Regions from separate parts of the Mameliella sp. LZ-28 genome, predicted to be linked through region 3. Evidence: riboswitches for the same ligand, from Rfam matches in the RefSeq annotation. Region 3 holds a riboswitch; each other region holds the start of a gene.
The links. Region 3 has a riboswitch for cobalamin ahead of G9Q80_RS05315 (DUF4198 domain-containing protein). Riboswitches for the same ligand answer to the same signal wherever they lie in the genome.

Region 1 (3,445 bases), on a different contig from region 3:
GATCTTGGCCGTCGTCCCGCCCATGTCGAAGCTCAGCACCCGGTCCAGCCCGTGCCGCGCGGCAATCTCGGCCGCAAAGATCGCGCCCCCGGCGGGGCCGCTTTCGACCAGCCGCACCGGGAATTTCGTCGCCATTTCCAGCGAGAGGATGCCGCCGCCCGAATGCATCAGGAAGACCGGGCACGCCGCGCCCTCATGTGCCAGGCGATCCTTCAGGCGACCAAGGTAGGACGCCATCAGCGGGCGGATATAGGCATTGGCGATTGTGGTGTTGAATCGCTCGTATTCGCGCATCTGCGGCGAGACTTCGGAGGACAGCGAGACATCCACACCCGGCAAAGCTTCGGCCAGCACCTCGGCCACCATGCGCTCATGCGCGTCGTTGGCATAGGCGTGCAACAGGCCAACGGCCACGCTGTCATAGCCCCCCGCGCGCAGCCTGTCGGCCAGGGCCTCGACCTCGGCCCGGTCCAGCGGGATCAGCACGCCGCCATCCGCGTCCATGCGTTCGCGCAGCGTGTATCGCCGGTTGCGGGGCAGGAGAGGCTCGGGCAGCACGAGGTTCAGGTCGTATTGCTCGAACCGGCTTTCGGTGCGCATCTCGATCACGTCGCGAAAGCCCTCGGTCGTGACCAACGCGGTTTTCGCGCCGCGCCGCTCGATCAGGGCATTGGTGGCCAAAGTCGTGCCGTGGATCACCTGGGAAATCCGCCCGGGCCCCACGCCCGCCAGGTCACAGACCCGGTGCAGCCCCTCGACAATGGCCTCTTCCGGAGCGGCGTAGGTGGTCAGCACCTTGGTCGAGGTCAGCCCATCCGGTCCTTCCAGCACCACGTCGGTGAAGGTGCCGCCGATGTCGACGCCAAGGCGATACTGTGGTTCGGGCATGAAAGGCTCCTGTCAGCGATACCGGGAAACCTAGCGAGCCACCGCAATGCAATCCAATTATTTGATCGGATCAAGAGGATCGCTTTTCCTGATCCTCGGCCGCCTCCAGATGCGCCCGGGCCACCTCTTGCGCCAGTTCCGCCGCGCGCATGACATAGGAGGGCGCCAGACCGGCGTCGTAGCGTGCGCGAAATCGCAGTGGGTCCGGCACCCAGAGGTAACGCAGTGGCACCAGCCGCCTGGTCGCGATATGGTCGCGCAACTGCTCGATGGGCAGGGTGCCGTGCGCATGGGTCAGCACCGGGTGCCGCGCGATGTCGCGCAGGCTCAACGCGCGACCCTGCAAGCCCAGCCCCGGCGCCGCGACCCAGACCTGCGGAAACTCGCCGAGGTCCACGCCGCCCGAGATCTGCCGTCCGAACGGCCCGCTTTGCAGCGTCAGGTCCAGCCCCCGGCTGAACAGCGACGGCGAAAGGCTGGCCGAGAGGTCCACGGTCAGTTCCACGTCGATGGCCGGAAACCGGTCCTTGAGGACGCGCAGGAATGGACCCAGCCAGCTGTGCACAGATCATCTCTGTCACGCCGAGGCGCAGCACGCCCTCGAACAGATGATCCTCTCCGGCTGCGGCCAGGAAGCCGTCCATCGCGGTCAGCACGGCCCGGGCGCGGGGCAGTATCTTGCGCCCCGTCGGCGTCAGCCGGAGCGACCCGGCATCGCGGTTGAAAAGGCGCAGCCGCAGCAGCGATTCAAGCGCCGAAATCCGGGTCGAGATATTGGGCTGCGTGGTGTTCAGCCGTTCCGCCGCGCGGTGGAAACTGGCCAGGTCGGCCACCTGCACGAAGGCTTCGAGTTGTTTGACGGTGATCTGGCCCACGCCCGCAGTCTGTCGCCTGCGACGCTCTGGCACAAGCGATGGTCCGGGGCGCGAACCGCTTGACCGCGGCAAGATGCTGCGCCACTTTGGCCTGTGATGGTGACCGCGTCCGCGCGGTCTGAAAAGGGAACGCGGTGCGGGGCCATGCCCCAAATCCGCGACTGCCCCCGCAACTGTAAGCGGCGAGCCATCCCGAAGTGACCACTGGGCCGCACGGCCCGGGAAGGTTCGGGACTGCGCCTTGACCCGCAAGTCAGGAGACCTGCCATCGCCGGGCGCCCTGCGCCCAAGCCACTCAACCCGGGCGGGGTGCCCCGGAGACGCGAAAGACGAATGGCAACCTGCCGCCCGTCCTGCCGCCGATCCATGATCCCCGCCCCAGCTTTGCGCGGAGGGCGCGATGACGATCGAACGGGTGCTGACCCTTTTACAGACACGGGCCGAAACACCGGAACGGGCCCGGGAACTGGCAAGCATGGGCTACATGCAATGGCTTGGCAGCCTGCCGGGCTGCGCAAGCTACGAGGAAGAAGCTGTGCGTGCCTGGATGCGGGCCCAGCCCTTTGCCGGCACGGATCCGGCGGTGGCGGTGTTCTGCGACCTGCTGCACCAATCCATCCGCCGTCCAGCGGTGCCGCTGGATCTACCCTTGCCACAGCCGCAAAGGCGCGGAGGCGCCCGGAAACGGCGGTTGTCGATCTGACCGGAGCCTTTGGCCGCAGTCTATGCCGTGGTCGGGACCCCGCCATTGTCCGCGGCCAGGTGCACGGTCTGCGTCGGATAGGCAAAGCTGACGCCCAACTCTTCGGCCAGGGACAGGATGTCGAGGATCAGCGCCTGTTGCGCGGCGATCTGCGCCTCGTAGCTGAAGACGCGAAAGTGCCCCCATAGCTCGATGTCGATGCTGTGGGGGCCAAGCGACTTGATGCCGATGGTCACATTGTCTGTCTCGGCCTCCGGCTGATCGCGGTAGATCTCCATCAGCCGCGCCACGAACTGTTCCAGTTGCGCACGCGGGGTTTCGTAGGTGAGGCCGATCTTCATCAGCACGCGACGCCTCCGCCGGCTGCCCCAGTTGGATATCACCTGGTCCGAAAGCTGGGCGTTGGGCACGATCATCAGGGTGTCGTCCAGCTTGCGCAGGCGCGTCGACCGCAGGCCCACCGTCTCGATCACGGCCAGCGTGTTGGCTGCCTCGACCAGGTCGCCCTTGCGGAAGGGGCGGTCCGACAGAAGGATCGCGCCGCCTATGATGTTGGACACGGTTTCGCGTGCGGCAAAGGCCAGGGCCACGCCACCGATCCCCAGACCGGTCAGGACCCCCTCGTACGGCAGGCCGGCAACATCGGCGCAGCCGATCACCGCCCCGACGACGATCAACAGTTTCATCAGCCCCTGGGCCAGCGACAGCACGATTTCGTCCGTGTAGGCACGGGTCTGGGTCGCCTTGGCCATAAGCGCGCCAAAGATCAGCGAGACGACACGGTAGGCCAGCGCGGCGCTGGCCAGGATCAGCAGCATCGCGGACAAGCCCGACACCGCGCCGAAAGCCCGCAACGTCAGGCCCAACCGCTCGCTGGCGTCAAGGAACAGAAGGGCGGCGGCCATCAATCCGACCGGGCCGGCCAACTGTCCTACAAGGCGTCCCTGCCAGGAATCCTGCCCTGCCAGTCGGCGCGCGA
Region 2 (3,445 bases), on a different contig from region 3:
CTTGTAGGGCACCTGCCCCTCGATCCCCTCGGGGACCAGCTTGTCGCTGGCGGCGTCCTTTTGGAAATAGCGGTCGGCAGAGCCGCGCGCCATCGCGCCCAGGCTGCCCATGCCGCGATAAGCCTTGAACGACCGGCCCTGGTAGAGGATCACCTCGCCCGGGCTTTCATCCGTTCCGGCGATCATGGAGCCGACCATCGCGCAGGAGGCGCCCGCCGCGATTGCCTTGGCGAAATCGCCCGAGAACTTGATGCCGCCATCGGCGATCACCGGCACATCGCCGGCCGCCGCCGCGCATTCCATGATCGCGGTCAGCTGCGGCACGCCGACACCGGCCACCATCCGCGTCGTGCAGATCGACCCCGGCCCGATCCCCACCTTGACCGCATCCGCGCCCGCGTCGATCAGGGCGCGCGCGGCATCCGCCGTCGCGACGTTGCCCGCGATCACCTGCACCTCGTTCGACAGCAGCTTGGCACGCTCGACCGCCTCCAGCACTCCGGCGGAATGGCCATGCGCCGTGTCGACCACGATGATGTCGACCTGCGCATCCACCAGCGCCTGCGAGCGTTCATAGCCAGAATCGCCCACACCCGTCGCCGCCGCCACCCGCAGGCGGCCAAGGCCGTCCTTGCAGGCGGTGGGGTTCAACACCGCCTTTTCCGTGTCCTTCAGGGTCAGAAGCCCGGTCAGCTTGCCGTCCTTGTCGGTCACCAGCAGCTTTTCGATCCGCCGCGCCTTCATCAGGTTGATGGCTTCCTCGCGGTCCGCCGGTTCGGTCAGGATCGCCAGGTTGTCACGGGTCATCATCGCGTGGACCGGCGTGCCGTCATTCTCGGCAAAGCGCATGTCGCGGTTGGTGACGATGCCGACGACGCGATGCGCCTCGTCGATCACCGGGAACCCGGTGAAGCCGTAGCGTTCGGTCAGCATCCGCGCGTCGCCCAGGGTCTGGTCCGGGCGCAGGGTGACGGGGTTGTAGACGATGCCGCTCTCGAACCGCTTGACCCGCCGCACTTCGCGCGCCTGCTCCTCGATCCCGAGGTTCTTGTGGATCACCCCGATGCCGCCGGCCTGCGCCATCGTGATCGCCATCCGGCTTTCGGTGACGGTGTCCATCGCGGAACTCAGAAGGGGGATGTTCAACGCAATCGACTTGGTCACTTGCGTCCGTGTGTCTGCCGTCGACGGCAACACGCTCGAGGCCGCGGGAACAAGCAGGACGTCATCGAAGGTCAGGGCCTCGCGAATCTCCATTGGGGCACTCCTTGGGAGGGATCGGTTGGCGCGTCCCTATCGCACGGGCAGCGGGGAAAGGAAAGAGCGCGCGGCACCGCGTCTCACCCCCCTGCCCCATGCGTGCCCGGCCATCGGTCTTCCATGATCAAGTCATCCAGATCCAGACGACGGCGCCAGCCCCGCGCCTGCAGTTCCGGCTGGGCAAAGGATTCTTCGATATGACCGACGCAAAGATAGGCGACAACCTCGACATGGTCGGGCAAGTTCAACAACGCCCGCAGGTCCTCTTGTCGAAAGATGCTGACCCAGCCGACGCCCAGCCCCTCGGCCCGCGCCGCCAGCCAGAGGTTCTGCACCGCGCAAACCGTGGAATACAGGTCCATGTCGCGGTTGTGCGTGCGCCCCAGCACCACCTTGCCCCCGCGTGTCCGGTCACAGGTCACGGCGATGTTCAGCGGCGCCTTCAGGATGCCTTCGAGCTTCAGCGCGGCGTATTGGCTTCGCTTCTCGCTATCGAACATGGCCTCGGCCTCGGCATTGGCCTGTTCAAAGGCGGCGTGAACCGCGCACCGACGGGCCGGATCGCGGATCAGGAGAAAGTTCCAGGGCTGCATGAAGCCAACCGAAGGTGCCGCGTGGGCGGCCTCCAGCACGCGGCGCAGCATCGCAGGGCAGATCGGATCGGGCAGGAATTCGTTGCGCACATCCCGGCGCGCATTGATGACGTCATAAAGCGCCTGGCGCTCGCAGGCGGCAAACTTGCGCGCTTTTTCGGGCGCAACTGGGGAATCGGGCATTCTTCGGCTCCGCAAAATGACAATGACCGGACGCTGTCCAAGGCGCCGGTCGATGCCGTCAGGCCGGTCTTCTGGCTTGGGGTCTGCCGGGGCGGACGCCTTCCCGGGGCTGCCCCCAGTGGCATCTGTCCGCTCCATCCCCCTTACAGCGGCGGGCCCGCGCCGGTCTTGCACCGGCTTCCCGATTCTCCCCTCGCGAGGCACCTGACGGACGCAGAATGCGACAGGCGGGCCGACGGGGCAATCGCTGATTCTGTCCCCGGAACGCGAAACAGGCGCCCAAAGGGGCGCCTGCAACGATCCATGACGGTCAAGACCCGGTCACTCTGACGCCGCGTCGGCCTTTTTCTTTTCCGCCTTCTCGACAGCCTCGCCGATGGCCTGCACCGACCAGGCGAAATCCACGTCCAGCGCCGTGTCGAACACCCAGTAATCGCGCGGAACGTAGAAATTCGCGGCATAGCCCGTGCCACGTCCGCCCCAGGCCGCAAGGCCGTGGCAGGTCATGCAGTTGGTCTGGATGCCCATGTCGGTCGTCGTCGTGGTCCAGCCACCCGCGCCGTCCGGGATCTGCACCGTCTCGGTGATCCCGATGACCGGCGTGCCGAAACCGGCCTCCAGGTATGGATTGAAGGCCGTCACCAGCGCGCCCACGTTCTTGCCGCCGACTAGCGGCTGGGCCGGCACCAGCATCGAATAGGCCGGCGCCATCGCGTAATGCGCCGCCTGTGTGGTCAACGTATCGGGCCGGGCCGATGCCACCGCTGCACTTGAGGGCGTGTTGGGCCGGGCGGCGTCCGCCTCCCACCAGAAGGTCTGCCAGGTCCACTGCGTCGTCTCGCGAGAGGTGACATGCATGGCCACCAGCAGAGCGATAGAGGTCTCTCCGTCGGTCAGGTCGCGGCTGTCCCCCGTCGACTTGTTGACGAAAGCGGCATCCTCTTTTTTCAGGTCCACGGCGATAAAATCATCGACGGAATAGATGTTCCCCTCGGACGGGCTCTTGCAGTTCACGTCGACCCCGGTCGAGGTTGTCGGCCCCTCGAGGTCGAGATCGACATAGACGCATTGCTGCCAGAGCGTCTCTGGATAGCCGCCCTGTTTCATATCCGGGGTCCAGTTGGCCAGGTCCGGCTCTCCGGGCCAGGCGGTGAAGGCGTACAGCCTGCGGGTCTGGCCATCCGCGCCGGTCCACTCGGTGATGCGATCATCGGTGATCAGCTTGTAGACCGGCTTGACGTTCACCGCCGCATCGGGAAAGCGCACCTTGTCGCCCTGTTCTAGCAGCCGGTCCAGCACCTCCGGTTTACCTGTGCCGGTGTCCAGCAGGTATTGCGCCGAGGGCGGGCTGTAGGCCACGTTTTCCAACACATCTGTATTGACGATGATCCCCGCGGCATTTTTAACCG
Region 3 (3,445 bases):
CATAGTCGTGCACGATCCCGTCGCACATCACGGTGCCGCCGCGATCCTCGGCGAAATCGCCCTGGTCGTCAGATCCGTACAGCTCCACCACCAGTGTCGCGCCGCCCCGGTTGATGATGTCCTCGGCCTTGATGACATGGGTGTGCATCGGCGAAAGCTGGTCCTGTTTCGAGATCAGCAGCTTTTCCGCGTAGCACATCCCCCGCCCCGAGGTCAGGTCCGACAGCAGCCCGTTGCGCAGGGTGAACAGGAACAGCCCCATCTCGTCATAGCGCCCGGCGCCATAGTCGGTGATGTCCCAACCACAACGAGAGTCGATGACATGCCGCGCCGCGCCCGCCTGCGCCACGAAGGCCTCTGGCGACCATTGCGCAAAGGGCGGCAGGGTGAACCCGTGGCGGCGGATCATCTCGTCCGCCTCCGTCATGATGGCGTTGATGCGTGACCGTTTCATGCCCCAGTCCTCCCGTTAGCGATAGCGGCTTTGTGACAGCTATCCGCCACCGACTCGGTTCCGTCAACCAACTACCCGAACGAGGGACCGCGCATGTCACTTTGACCATTGCCCCGCATTGGCGAACCTGTCACACACAGAACCGTGACCGGTCCCGGAAAGGCGACTTTCCGGGGGAAAGAGGGAATGCCGTGCGGCGCATCCGCGCCAATCCGGCAACTGCCCCCGCAACTGTAAGCGGAGAGCCGGGCCAAGACGCCACTGGAGCAATCCGGGAAGGCAGGCCCAGGCAACGACCCGCGAGTCAGGAGACCTGCCGGACACCCGCGGCCCAGATGGCCACGGCTCCACCGGACGTCGGGGTGAGCGTCTGGCCTGTGTCCTGTTCGGACCCCGGCCGCCTTGTCCCACGTCTCCACCGCATTGCGCCGGGGATGGCGCAGACTGGACAAGGACGATATCAGTGACTTTTTTTACCCTCGGAAAACAGGCCCTTGTTGGCGCGCTCCTGGCGTTGCCCACGGCGGCACCCGCGCATTTCCTGCTGGAATACACCACCGACGCGCTGATCGACCGTCCCGGTGACGTGCCGGTCAAGCTGGTGTTCTGGCACCCCTTCGAAAACGGCCATGTCATGGACCTGGAGCGCCCGCAGGAGTTCTATGTCATTCATCGCGGCGAAAAGACCGACCTGATGGACACGCTGCAGCCGATCACCTTTACCGGCGCCAGCAATTCCGCTGCCGCCTTCCTCGGTTCGGTCCCGGTGAAACGGTCTGGCGACTATGTGCTGGTGACGGTGCCCCAGCCCTATTTCGAGGAATCCGAGGACAAGTACATCCAGCAGTTCACCAAGTCCGTGCTGAACCGCAACACGCTGCCGACCGACTGGATGGCGCCCGTGGGCCTGCCCACAGAGATCCTGCCCCTGAACAAGCCCTACAACATCATCGCCGGGTCCACCTTCACCGGGCAGGTGCTGGCCAATGGTGAACCCGTTGCCGGCGCGGAAATCGAGATCGAGTACATGGCGGCCGAACCGGACATGGACGGATCCTCGGCCACCGCCCCCGTGGCCAGCCCGCCGCCCGGAGGGGCCGTCGTGGCGATCTCGGACGCCAACGGCTATTTCACCTTCGGCATCCCCAAGGCCGGGTACTGGGGCTTTGCCGCCCTTGGCGCCGGTCCGGTGACCGAACATGAGGGCAAGGAGCTGAGCCAGGACGCGGTCCTCTGGATCCGCGCCTGGGAACTGGAGTAACCCAAGATGCACATCGTCGACGGAGCCCTCTCGAACCCGGTCGTCATCGGCGGCGCGGTGGCGGCGGCAGGGGGCATCGCCCTTGGCCTGCGCGCCCTGCCGCTGGACCGTATCCCGGCGGCCGGGGTGCTTTCGGCCAGTTTCTTCGTGACCTCGCTGATCCATGTGCCCGTGGGTCCGTCGTCGGTGCATCTCATCCTCAACGGTCTGGCCGGGTTGATCCTCGGCTGGGCCGCCTTCCCGGCGCTTTTCGTCGGACTGGTGCTGCAGGCGGTCTTTTTCGGCTTTGGCGGGCTGACCGTGCTGGGGGTGAACACCGTCAATATCGCCCTTGCGGCGGTCCTCGTCGGGCTGGTCTTCCGCCCGCTGATCCTGCGCGGCGGTCCTGTCGGGGCGGCGATCTGGGGCGGCATCGGCGGCGCCTGCGCCACCGCCCTGACGACGCTCTTCGTCGCCCTCTCGCTGATGTTCTCGGGCGACGAATTCCTCGCCGTCGCGCACCTTGTCTTTGTCGCCCACCTGCCGATCATGGTCATCGAGGGCCTGTTGACCGGCTTTGCGGTCCTGCTGGCGCGCAAAGTCAAACCGGACCTTTTCCTGTCGATGAAGGAGGCCGAGGCATGATCCGGCTGGCGCTTGTCCTCTGCCTGCTGGCCCTGCCCGTCCCGGCACTGGCTCACAAGGTGATCGCCGCCGTCTTCCCCTCCGGCAGCGCCATCGAGGGCGAAATCGGCTTTTCCAACGGCGACATGGCCACCGACCAGCCGGTCGAGGTCTATGGCCCCGACGGCACGCTGCTGGGCGAGACCGTGACCGACGCCGACGGGTTTTTCATCTACACGCCGACCGAACCCGTCGCCCATACCTTCCGCTCGGACCTCGGCGCCGGGCACCTGGCCAATGTCACCATGCCCGCCGAAGAGGTCGCCCGCATCCTGGGTGTCGCCGCGCCCGAACCCGCAGCGCCCGCCCCCACGACGGCGCCCGCCGCCCCCGGCGTGGCGCTGTCGGATGCCGACCGGGCCGAGATTGCCCGCATCGTCCGCGACGAGATGCGCCCCCTGCGCCGCGAGATCGCCGCCTACCGTGAAAAGAACGACCTGCAGACGATCCTCGGCGGCATGGGCTATATCCTCGGGCTCTTCGGGCTGGGCTTCTACATCGCCGCCCGGCGCCAGCTCAAATCGCAGGCCGGGGCGTGACGCATATCCTGTCGAACACCAGCGCCGCCCTGCCCGGTGACGGCCCCCGCCGCGGCCCCGGCCCCATCGCCGCGCTGGACCCGCGCGTGCGCATCCTGTCCGCCATCGCCTATGGCGTCTTCGTGGTGGCGCTGGACAACCTAGTCGCGCTCACCGCCGCGCTGGCGCTGTCCCTGACCCTGTTGGCGCTGTCGCGCCTGCCCCCGGCAAGGACGCTGAAACGTGTCGCGATGGTCGACGGCTTCATCCTCTTCATGCTGCTGCTCCTGCCCTTCACCGTGCCCGGCGACCCGATCTTTACCCTCTGGGGCTATCCTGCCTCCTGGCAGGGGTTTGCCCGCGCCATCCAGATCGGCCTGACCGCCAATGCCGTGGTCCTCGCCCTCATCACCCTTGTCGGCACGATGGAGCCGGTCACGCTGGGCCACGCGCTCTACCGCCTGAAGACCCCGGAAACCCTGGTGCACCTGATGATGTTCACCATCCGCTACGTCGAAGTGCTGCGCCAGGAATACCTGCGCCTGCGCG
Region 4 (3,445 bases), on a different contig from region 3:
CCGCGAAGCCCGGAATATTCTGCCCCGCCATCGTGATCAGGTAGAGCGGCAAGGCCACAGAGATTGCCGAGAGCGGGGAAAAGCTGGGCGGCACGATATCGAGCACCGGGCCCCAGTTGATCGCAGACGCGTCGGTACGTGCCGACGGGTCGACCCCCAGGAACAGCACCAGGACAAAGGCTGCCACCGCAAGCGGCATCGCGGCCAGGCGATTCCAGGCCAGGCCCACGACCCAGGCCACGACGATGGGCAGGACCAGCAGTGGCAGGTTCCCGAGCGCAAGCGCCGGCGCAAGACAGAGCTTCAGCAGGACCCCGGCCAGCAGCGCGCTTGCAATCGGCTTGGGGATTGCCGCGACGGCGCGCCCCAGGCCGGGGATGACCCCTGTCAGGACGATCAGCAGGGCGCAGATGATCAGGGCACCTACCGCCTCGCCGAACCCTCCGGCCAGCATCGCCGTTGCCGCAAGAAAGGCGGCGCCGGGTGTCGACCAGGCAACCGCGGCGGGGGTGCGCGTGACGATGGGCAGCCAGATACTGCAGATCCCCATGCCGATGGTCGCAAAGAACAGGCCGGTCGCGGCCTGGGTCTCCGAGGCGCCCATTGCCGTCAGCCCGGCCAGAACGATCGCAAAGGAGGCCGCATAGCCGACGAAGGTGGCCAACACCCCCATGTTGAGTGCCGAAAACGAAAAATCCTTGATCATGAAAGGGTCCACTGCTGCCTGACTCGCGCTCCCTACTTGACCGAGGATGGCGCGAACCTCCAGATCAGACATCTTCGGAACGCAGGGCGGTTCACCGCGAAAATCGTCCCCGTGACAGCGACGGCGACCCTGCCGCGCGCAGGGACATGACTGCCGGCCGGTTTCCGCGACGGGGCGGCGAAGGTTCTGGACAGTGATGGTTTTCCATGTCACCAGTTGCGGCGATGGTGCTGCGTTCGGGTCAACCCCGGAGCGGCTGAAAAGGGAACACGGTGCGAGAGACCTCTCTCAATTCCGTGACTGCCCCCGCAACTGTAAGCGGTGAGCAACCCGTCAATCCACTGGATCGACTGCGATCCGGGAAGGGACGGCGCGCTTTGATCCGCGAGTCAGGAGACCTGCCATCAATTGATCGCAACCAATCGGGCGGCGGGCCCGAGGAGGACAAGATGACAGTTCCACAGGGCCCGGTCCCGTGCGCTTGCCTGTTTCCTCTGAACGAGGGCTGGGCATGGACGCATATGTATTCCTGATTTCAGCGAGTTACGTCAGCGCCACCCGGTTCCGCAAGCTGGCCGATGCTCTGGTTCAGGAAGCCCCGTGCCATGCGGTCGCCCTGCGTCTCGAAGGCGAGGGGCAGAACCTCTGGCGGGTGCTGGACGCCCTTGCCGCCGAGGGCGCCAGCCGGATTCAGCTGCGGCCCATCGGCTTGCCGTTTTCACAAAGCCTGGAACGGTGGCTGCCCGGGGCGGCGGCAAGCTGGTTGCACAAGCGCGGCGAAGCGGCGCCCGAGCTGTTTTTTGCGCGCCCGGCAGAGGAAGACGCCGGCTTGGTGCGGAATGCCGCGCGGGCGCGGGTCCCGGCATCGCGCATCGCCCCTTTGCCGGACGGCGAGTTGGGCAAGGGCTGGGATGCGCCGCCGGAGTTTCGCCATCACCTGCTGGTCTGTGCCGGTCCGCGTTGCCACCTCAAGGACGCGCCTCATCTGGCCGATGTTCTCAAGGCCGAACTGCGCCGGGCGGGCGTCAGCGCCGACTGCCTCGTGACGACGACCGGTTGCCTGTTTCCCTGCAACGCCGGCCCGGTGATCGTGCACTACCCCGAAGGCCATTGGTACCGGGTGACCGACGTGGCCGATGTTCGCGCGGTCGTCACCAAGGCGATCGGCGCCGGCGCAATCCCCCGACATCTTTTGATTCACAGGACCGGAGACACCCATGAACCCGTTTAAACTCAGTTTCGTCCTTGCAATGGCCGCCGGAGCGGCTGTAGCGGACCCGGTGACTGTCGAAAGCTGCGGCGCGTCCTTTACCTATGACGCGCCCCCCAGCCGGGCGATCACGCTCAACCAGCAGGCCACCGAGGTCATGCTGGCGCTTGGCCTGCAGGACCGGATGGTCGGAACCGCCTACATGGACGACGCCATCCCCGAGCAATGGGGAGCGGCCTATGACAGCGTGCCCGTGCTGGCAGAGAAATACCCCGCCGCCGAGGTCGTCCTTGCGCAAGAGCCTGACTTCCTGTTCGCGGGATTCGGTTCCGCCTTTTCCGAGGACAACCTGGGTGCCGCGCAAAAGTGGCATGACCTGGGGGTGGGCACCTATCTGGCCGATGCCTCCTGCAAGGCCGCGCATCCGAAGGACGTTCCCCTGACACAGGCCCCGATCCTGCGCGACATCGAGGTGATCGGTGACATCTTTGGCGTGGCGGACCGTGCCGACGCGCTGATCGCCGAAACCCGGGCGCGCATCGACGCGGTTCAGAATGACCCGGCGGGCGGTGGCCGGACCGCGTTCATCTATGACAGCGGGACGGATACGCCCTATTCCATCGGCTGTTGCGGCGGCCCGGCGCTGCTGGCCCGTACTGCCGGCCTGCACAGCATCAGTTCCGAGGTTCATGGCACCTGGATCGACCTTTCGTGGGAACGCGTCGTCGCCGCCGATCCCGAGGTGATCCTGCTGATCGAGGCGGATTGGTCTACTGCTGCGGACAAACGGGCCTACCTGGAAAACGATCCGGTACTGGCAGAGCTGTCGGCGGTCAGGAACGGTCGCTACGTGGTCGTGCCCTTCTCGGAGACCCTGCTTGGCATGCGCTTCGCCGATGGGGTCGAGCGTGTGAATGCGCAGCTCAAGGCATTGGACTAAGTGCCCGCCCGGTTTCCGATCCTGTTGGTCGCGACCCTTGGGGGGCTGCTGTTCGTGGCCCTGGCCGGTGTCCTTTGGGGCACGGCCCAGATCTCCTGGGCCGACCGGTTTGCCATCCTGATGCGGGATGAGACCGCCCCGCGAGGACTGTCCCTGATCGTCTGGCAGTGGCGCATACCGCGCGTCCTGGCGGTGGGGCTGATCGGGGCCGGGCTGGCCCTGGCAGGGGCGCTGATGCAGACGGCCCTGCGCAATCCGATGGCAGACCCCTACCTGATGGGGCTGTCGTCGGGCGCCTCGGCCGCTGCGGTGGCGGCGATCATCTGGCTGCCCACGGGCATGACCGACCGGCTTGGCGTGCCGCTCATCGCCTTTCTCGGGGCGGCGCTGGCCTTTTTCATGACCATTGGCCTGTCGCAGAGACGCGGCAGGATGCCCGACCCTCTGGTGGTGATCCTTGCAGGTGTCGCCGTGTCGCTGATGTTCCAGTCGCTGACGGCCTTTTTCCTCTATGTCGGTGATCCGCACGCCACCCGCAACGCGATGGGCTGGCTGATGGGGACGGCGGCGGGCACGCAATGGCATGAGG

Region 1: another riboswitch for cobalamin. It lies ahead of G9Q80_RS10840 (hypothetical protein); the one in region 3 lies ahead of G9Q80_RS05315 (DUF4198 domain-containing protein).
Region 2: another riboswitch for cobalamin. It lies ahead of bluB (5,6-dimethylbenzimidazole synthase); the one in region 3 lies ahead of G9Q80_RS05315 (DUF4198 domain-containing protein).
Region 4: another riboswitch for cobalamin. It lies ahead of G9Q80_RS07290 ((2Fe-2S) ferredoxin domain-containing protein); the one in region 3 lies ahead of G9Q80_RS05315 (DUF4198 domain-containing protein).

The regions. Positions count from the first base shown of each region.
Region 1 covers NZ_JAANYX010000012.1:51,957-55,401, reverse strand. The annotation lists gene G9Q80_RS10850 (hydantoinase/oxoprolinase family protein) at 1-888, opposite strand, end outside; gene G9Q80_RS28160 (LysR substrate-binding domain-containing protein) at 959-1,453, opposite strand; partial or broken gene G9Q80_RS28575 (helix-turn-helix domain-containing protein) at 1,629-1,721, opposite strand; cobalamin riboswitch at 1,844-2,047, shown strand; gene G9Q80_RS10840 (hypothetical protein) at 2,164-2,466, shown strand; gene G9Q80_RS10835 (mechanosensitive ion channel family protein) at 2,487-3,445, opposite strand, start outside.
Region 2 covers NZ_JAANYX010000011.1:68,349-71,793, reverse strand. The annotation lists gene guaB (IMP dehydrogenase) at 1-1,257, opposite strand, end outside; gene bluB (5,6-dimethylbenzimidazole synthase) at 1,341-2,036, opposite strand; cobalamin riboswitch at 2,081-2,259, opposite strand; gene G9Q80_RS06945 (hypothetical protein) at 2,358-3,445, opposite strand, start outside.
Region 3 covers NZ_JAANYX010000008.1:37,564-41,008, reverse strand. The annotation lists gene G9Q80_RS05320 (D-lyxose/D-mannose family sugar isomerase) at 1-454, opposite strand, end outside; cobalamin riboswitch at 587-789, shown strand; gene G9Q80_RS05315 (DUF4198 domain-containing protein) at 918-1,715, shown strand; gene cbiM (cobalt transporter CbiM) at 1,722-2,339, shown strand; gene G9Q80_RS05305 (NikL family nickel/cobalt ECF transporter subunit) at 2,336-2,917, shown strand; gene cbiQ (cobalt ECF transporter T component CbiQ) at 2,914-3,445, shown strand, end outside.
Region 4 covers NZ_JAANYX010000011.1:147,948-151,392, forward strand. The annotation lists gene G9Q80_RS07285 (benzoate/H(+) symporter BenE family transporter) at 1-706, opposite strand, end outside; cobalamin riboswitch at 915-1,126, shown strand; gene G9Q80_RS07290 ((2Fe-2S) ferredoxin domain-containing protein) at 1,218-1,937, shown strand; gene G9Q80_RS07295 (ABC transporter substrate-binding protein) at 1,924-2,856, shown strand; gene G9Q80_RS07300 (FecCD family ABC transporter permease) at 2,857-3,445, shown strand, end outside.